DNA from 2 places in the Exiguobacterium abrahamii genome. Region 2 is predicted to be linked to the other one. Evidence: predicted binding sites of a transcription regulator. Region 2 holds the regulator's gene; the other holds the start of a gene.
What was found. The regulator LexA, encoded in region 2, represses DNA repair genes until DNA is damaged. The targets are predictions, from matches to a motif close to CGAACATATGTTCG.

Region 1: uvrB (excinuclease ABC subunit UvrB) is a predicted target of LexA. The motif match lies at 1,868-1,881, and genes of this name have one in related genera.

What each region holds. Positions count from the first base shown of each region.
Region 1 is NZ_JADOYC010000001.1:380,811-384,027, forward strand. It holds gene ITJ88_RS01855 (S41 family peptidase) at 1-543, shown strand, start outside; gene ITJ88_RS01860 (PDZ domain-containing protein) at 566-1,729, shown strand; gene uvrB (excinuclease ABC subunit UvrB) at 1,934-3,217, shown strand, end outside.
Region 2 is NZ_JADOYC010000001.1:1,735,005-1,738,221, forward strand. It holds gene ITJ88_RS09005 (YneB family resolvase-like protein) at 1-347, opposite strand, end outside; gene yneA (cell division suppressor protein YneA) at 393-680, opposite strand; gene lexA (transcriptional repressor LexA) at 892-1,506, shown strand; gene ITJ88_RS09020 (metal-binding protein) at 1,538-2,008, shown strand; gene ITJ88_RS09025 (MIP/aquaporin family protein) at 2,195-2,896, shown strand; gene glpK (glycerol kinase GlpK) at 2,940-3,217, shown strand, end outside.

The DNA.
Region 1 (3,217 bases), 1.4 Mb from region 2:
GTGCTCGAAGACGGCGGATCAGCGTCAGCCTCTGAGATTCTGGCAGCCGGTCTGAAGGAAGGTGCCGGGGCTGAGGTCGTCGGTACGAAATCGTTCGGTAAAGGCATCGTCCAAAGTGCGTATGATCTGAAGGACGGTAGTGATTTGAAGTTGACGACGAACAAATGGCTGACGCCGGACGGCAACTGGATCCACAAAAAAGGGGTCGAACCGACAATCGAAGTCAAGCAACCAGCATACTTCAACGTCACGAAGATCCTGACTGATCAGAAGTCACTTGCAGTCGGTGACTACGGTAAATCGGTCGAAAACGCTCACCTGGTCCTTGAAGCAATCGGTTACGAGCCAAAAGGACAGGATGGGTATTTCGGTGACACGATGAAGCAAGCCGTCGAAGCTTTGCAAAAGGATGCGAAACTCGACGTCACTGGAAAAATCGATCAGCAGACAGCGGGTGAGATGGAGACGCGTCTCCTGAAGAAACTCGAGGACGACAAGAATGACGTCCAGCGGAAAAAAGCACTCGAGGTCGCTGCTCAATAATAAGGAATGGAAAGAGGTCTGAATGCGCGTGGAATTACTCGATGAAATTGGTTGGACCGCGATTAGTCTCATCGCCAGTCCGACCTTGTGGTTAGCACTCCTTGTCAGTTGGGTCATCGGCATCCGGCGTGTCAAACGGGAACGCGGATTGTTCCGCTCCCGAACACACGGTAAACGAAGCGATGTTCTTGAAACACTTTTACCTGGGTTACTGATTGGTCTCGTCTTATCCGTCGTCAGTGGTTGGCTCGGATTGACGCTGACGCCGCAATACGCTCTGTTGTTACTCGGACTCTCGAGCGTCCTGCTGTTGGTCGGGATCGTTCGCTTGAACGTACCGCTTTGGCCGATCGTCTTGCTTGGACTTGCCGGCTGGTTCCTAATGGATGCACGTCTTGATCCGGTTCGAGCGGTTGAGCCGAAAATGATTTTATTGCTTGCGACGTTAACGCTCGTCGCGGAATGTCTCCTCGTCTGGTGGCGCGGAAAGCGACGCCTGTCACCGTCACTCGTCGTTTCGAAGCGTGGTCGCTTCATCGGTGGGCTGTCAGCGAATAAACTTTGGCTATTGCCTTTGCTCGTCTTTGTTCCGGGTGACGTGCTTGAAGCCTGGTGGCCACGTTACAGCTTCCCAGAGCTCGTTCCGATCGTGCTTTGGTTACCGATCGGCTTCAGCTTCCTCTTTACGGGTAAGTTGCCGAAAGAATTGATGCGTCCGCTCGTTCAAGGACGTTTGATCACGAGTCTCGTCGCGATTCTATTGACGGTTCTTGCATACGTCACCGGGCAAGCTGAATGGCTGTACGGGATCGTCCTGTTGCTCGTCCTGCACATCCTATTGCATCAGCGGGTCAAACGCTTGAACCGGGCACAGACACCATTGTTCCTCAATGGAACGCGTGGTGCCGTCATACTCGGAACGCTACCTGATAAACCAGCTGCCGAGATGGGCTTGATTCCGGGTGAAGCGATCTATAAGGTCAATGGTGAGAAGGTCGATTCGGAAACATCGTTCTACGAAGCCATCCAAAAACACAAACCGTATCTGCGTCTTGAAGTCATGAACCATAACGGCGACATCCGGTTTGCGCAGCGTGCCTTCTATGAACAAGATCATCATGAACTTGGTATTCTGTTCGTCAACGAGCCGGTCCATGGTCGCACTAAAGTGCGGTCCTTGCATTAAATTAGTACATCCCTGTCACGGAACAGCCGTGACGGGGATTTTTTTGAGCAGAAAAATCGAGGATCAACACTCGAAGCAAAAAGAAACTTTTGCATTTTCGAAAAAAAGGGTAACTTCCTAAAAGGAGCACTTCATAATCGAATGTTTGTTCGTAAAGTGGTACAATAAAAATAGATTTTTTACGTGATGAGGGGGAAGCAAACGATGGATTTTGAACTCGTTTCACCATTTGAGCCAGGCGGTGATCAGCCGACGGCAATCGAAAAATTGGTGACTGGGCTAAAGCAAGGCGAACGACATCAGACGTTGCTTGGGGCGACCGGTACCGGGAAGACGTTCACGGTCTCGAACGTCATCAAGGAAATCAAGAAACCGACGCTCGTCCTTGCCCACAACAAAACACTAGCGGGACAACTCTACTCGGAGTTCAAGGAATTCTTCCCGAACAATGCGGTCGAGTACTTCGTTAGTTTTTATGATTATTACCAACCGGAAGCGTATGTTCCATCGACGGATACGTTCATTGAGAAGGACTCTTCGATCAACGATGAGATTGATAAACTACGCCACTCGGCGACGTCCGCCCTGTTCGAACGGGAGGACGTCTTGATCGTTGCTTCTGTCTCGTGTATCTATGGTCTCGGTAACCCGGAAGAGTACAACAACCACGTCTTGTCACTGCGTGTCGGCAATGAGATGGGGCGTAACGAGATGCTCCGTCGTCTAATCGACATCCAGTATGAGCGTAACGACATCGACTTCCAGCGCGGACGGTTCCGCGTCCGCGGAGACGTCGTCGAAATCTTCCCGGCGTCACGCGACGAACAGTGTGTCCGGGTCGAGTTCTTCGGTGACGAGATCGAACGGATCCGTGACATGGATCCGCTGACAGGTGAGATCGTCGCGGACCGTGAGCACATCTCGATCTTTCCGGCGTCCCACTTCGTGACGGGGGATACCCGTCTGCAGAAGGCGATCGCGAACATCGAGAAGGAACTGGAGGTCCAGCTTGCGAAGCTACGCGAAGACAATCAGTTGCTTGAAGCGCAACGGCTCGAACAACGGACGAACTACGATCTCGAGATGATGCGTGAGATGGGCTATTGTTCCGGAATCGAGAACTACTCGCGTCACTTGAACTTGATGCCGGAAGGGGCAACACCGTATACGTTGCTTGATTACTTCCCGAAGGACTTCTTACTCGTTGCCGATGAGTCGCACGTCACACTGCCGCAAATTCGCGGGATGTATAACGGAGACCAGGCGCGGAAACAAGTCCTCGTCGATCACGGTTTCCGTCTTCCGTCGGCAAAAGACAACCGTCCGTTACGGTTTGAGGAGTTTGAGGAAAAAGTCAGTCAGGCGATCTATATCTCGGCGACACCAGGACCGTATGAACTCGAACATTCGAAAGAGATGGTCGAGCAAATCATCCGTCCGACCGGTCTCGTCGATCCGACGATTGAGATTCATCCGATCACGGGACAA
Region 2 (3,217 bases):
ATCGCTTCTGCATCTGCAAGCTGGTATTCTCCATCGGAATCAAGCGTCATCAACCGAACACCGTGCTTCTTAAACGTGTGCAAAATAGCGATTTTCGCATTCCCACGACCAATCCGTGTATCATCCGTCACGAGGACCGCATCTACCGCGTCACGTGTCACATGATCAAGAACCGTCAGCATCCCTTCCCGATCGACGTCATAGCCACTCTCTTTTTCAGAGACGACATCCACGACATCAAAACCCTTTTGAGACGCGACCTTCGAAAGTTCCATCCGTTGGCGTTCAATCGAACTATCTTGTGCTTCTTTTTCGGTCGACACCCGACAATAAATCACGACCTTCATCGTACCTCACATCCCTGTTCGTTCTTTCACAACTTTTCCATTTTGTCATTGTTGTGCGATTGGTACAACGATTTTGCTTTTTGAAATGACGTGTTTTGTCTCGACATCATTATTTTTAATCAACCAGTTGACGTATTCTTCATTTGACATCGAACCATCATTGTAGACTTCAGCAATTTGTTCGACTGTAGCGTTCTCATCGACCGTAACGGAAGCAGTCATCAGTTGCGCCACTTTTTCATCCGGGCGTGGTGTGAGTAAAAAGATCACGAAGGCAATACTTAATGCATAGAAGAGAATTGAAAAAGCATGAGTACGAATCGTATGAATCATCATGAATCCCTCCAAATATGAAATGAATGAGTTAGAATAAATGTTCGCGGAACAATTGTTCGCATAACTCATAATAAACACAGAACCCGTGTTCGGTCAACACAAAATGTCGAACAATTGTTTGTACGCTCATTTGTTCTATGTTATAGTGAATCTAGAAACATATATTCTTACATTTCAAACTTCAATCCAGAAAGAGGTGGCAATTCGTATGCGGAAAATGTCTAAGCGCCAACAAGAGATTCTCGACTACATCGTCTCTGAAGTGAAACTGAAGGGGTATCCACCATCAGTTCGTGAAATCGGAGAAGCAGTCGGACTCGCGTCTAGCTCGACGGTACACGGTCATTTGGATCGACTCGAGAAACGGGGAATGATTCGCCGTGACCCGACGAAACCACGTGCGATTGAGATATTGCTTGATAAGCCTGAAGAAATCACGGAAGCCATCGTCCATGTTCCCGTCATCGGGAAAGTCACAGCGGGTCTTCCGATTACAGCGATTGAAAACATCGAAGAACAGTTCCCACTCCCTGCACATTATGTAGGAAACGAGACGGTCTTCATGTTGACGATCGATGGTGAATCGATGATTAACGCAGGTATTCTTGACGGCGATCGTGTCATCGTGCGCCAACAAAACACAGCAGAAAACGGAGAAATCGTCGTAGCTATGACCGAAGATAGCGAAGCGACGGTGAAACGGTTCTTCTTAGAAGATCAACAGGTACGTCTACAACCAGAAAATGACTCGATGGATCCGATGTATTTCGATAATGTCTCCATTCTTGGTAAGGTAATCGGCGTGTATCGGACGATTCATTGACGGAGGGACCAGTTACGACTGGTCTTTTTTCATGCCTTCAGGAAATGTTCATGATACCGTCAATACCGTCGCACTGACGGGTTACGTTGCGTATTCGGTCGCAACGCAACAAACCGATTGGTTACCAACCGCCATCGGTATCGCTGTTGGTACCCTTTGGTTGTCACCCGACCTCGATTTAAAGTCAGAACCGTATTATCGCTTTGGACCATTTCGAGTCTTGTGGATGCCTTATGTCAAGATCATGCCTCACCGATCGATTTGGTCGCATGGACTGATCATCGGAGACATCATTCGGCTTCTTTATAGTGCGGCGATTCTGATTCCGCTACTATTTTTAAGTCTATATTTTCAGGTTCTTGATTCTGCTACGATTGATTCGTGGTTCGCTTCCCTGCCTGCATTCGTCGTCGGGATCATGGTGGCGAGTACGATTCATATCCTACTAGATTATTCCAGCAGTTGGTTTCGACCTAAAAAAAGAAAAAAACGTCGTCGGTAACACCTCTTTTGCTTGCTTGCAAGCAGAATGAGGTGTTTTCTTATCCACTTTTTCGTATCTTTAAACATCAAAATAAAAAATTTCCATTCCTATATTTCAATTATATGTATTGAAAACGTTCTCAATTCGGAGTAATTTAAAGTAGAAAGGCCATTATCTGCTTTAATCCAAAGGGAGGGTTTTTGCATGAATAACTTTGTACTAGAAATGATTGGTACGATGATCCTCATCCTGCTCGGGGATGGAGTCGTCGCCGGTGTCGTCTTGAAAAAGACGAAATCGGAAAACAGCGGATGGATCGTCATCACGTTCGCTTGGGGTCTTGCCGTCATGACAGCAGCATTCGTCGCTGCTGAAAGTGGAGCACACTTGAACCCCGCATTGACGATTGCACTTGCTTTGAACTCTGACCTACCGTGGGCAGACGTTCCGATCTACATTGCCGGACAACTTGTCGGAGCTTTCATCGGCGCCATTCTCGTTTGGCTTCATTACATGAAACATTTTGAAGCGACTGATGATCAAGCTGCAAAACTCGGTGTGTTCGCAACAGGTCCAGCGATTCGTCATACGCCGTCGAACTTGATTTCTGAGATCATCGGGACATTCGTTCTTGTCTTCGGTATCTTGGCACTCGGTTTAACGACGTTCGGAGACGGCTTAAAACCACTCATCGTCGGTTTACTCGTCGTCGTCATCGGTCTATCGCTCGGTGGTACAACAGGGTATGCCATCAACCCGGCTCGTGACCTTGGACCGCGTATCGCGCACGCTATCCTACCGATTCCGAATAAAGGTTCATCTGACTGGGGCTATTCATGGATTCCTGTCATTGGTCCAATCATCGGTGGAGCGATTGCCGTATTCATCTATCAATTGATCTACTAAGATCACGTCTCACTAACACATAATGCTCAAGGGGGATTTCGAAATGGAAAACAAGTATATCCTAGCACTCGACCAAGGTACGACAAGCTCACGTGCAATCATCTTCGATCACGATGGGAAAATCGTCAACTCGGCACAACGGGAATTCAAGCAATACTTCCCACAACCAGGCTGGGTCGAGCATGATGCAAACGAAATCTGGGGTTCGATTCTTGCGGTTATGGCCGAAGCACTCGGAACGGCAGATATCAAACCTGAGCAAATCGCTGGAATCGGCATCACGAACCAACGTGAAACGACGGTCGTCTGGAACAAAGAAAC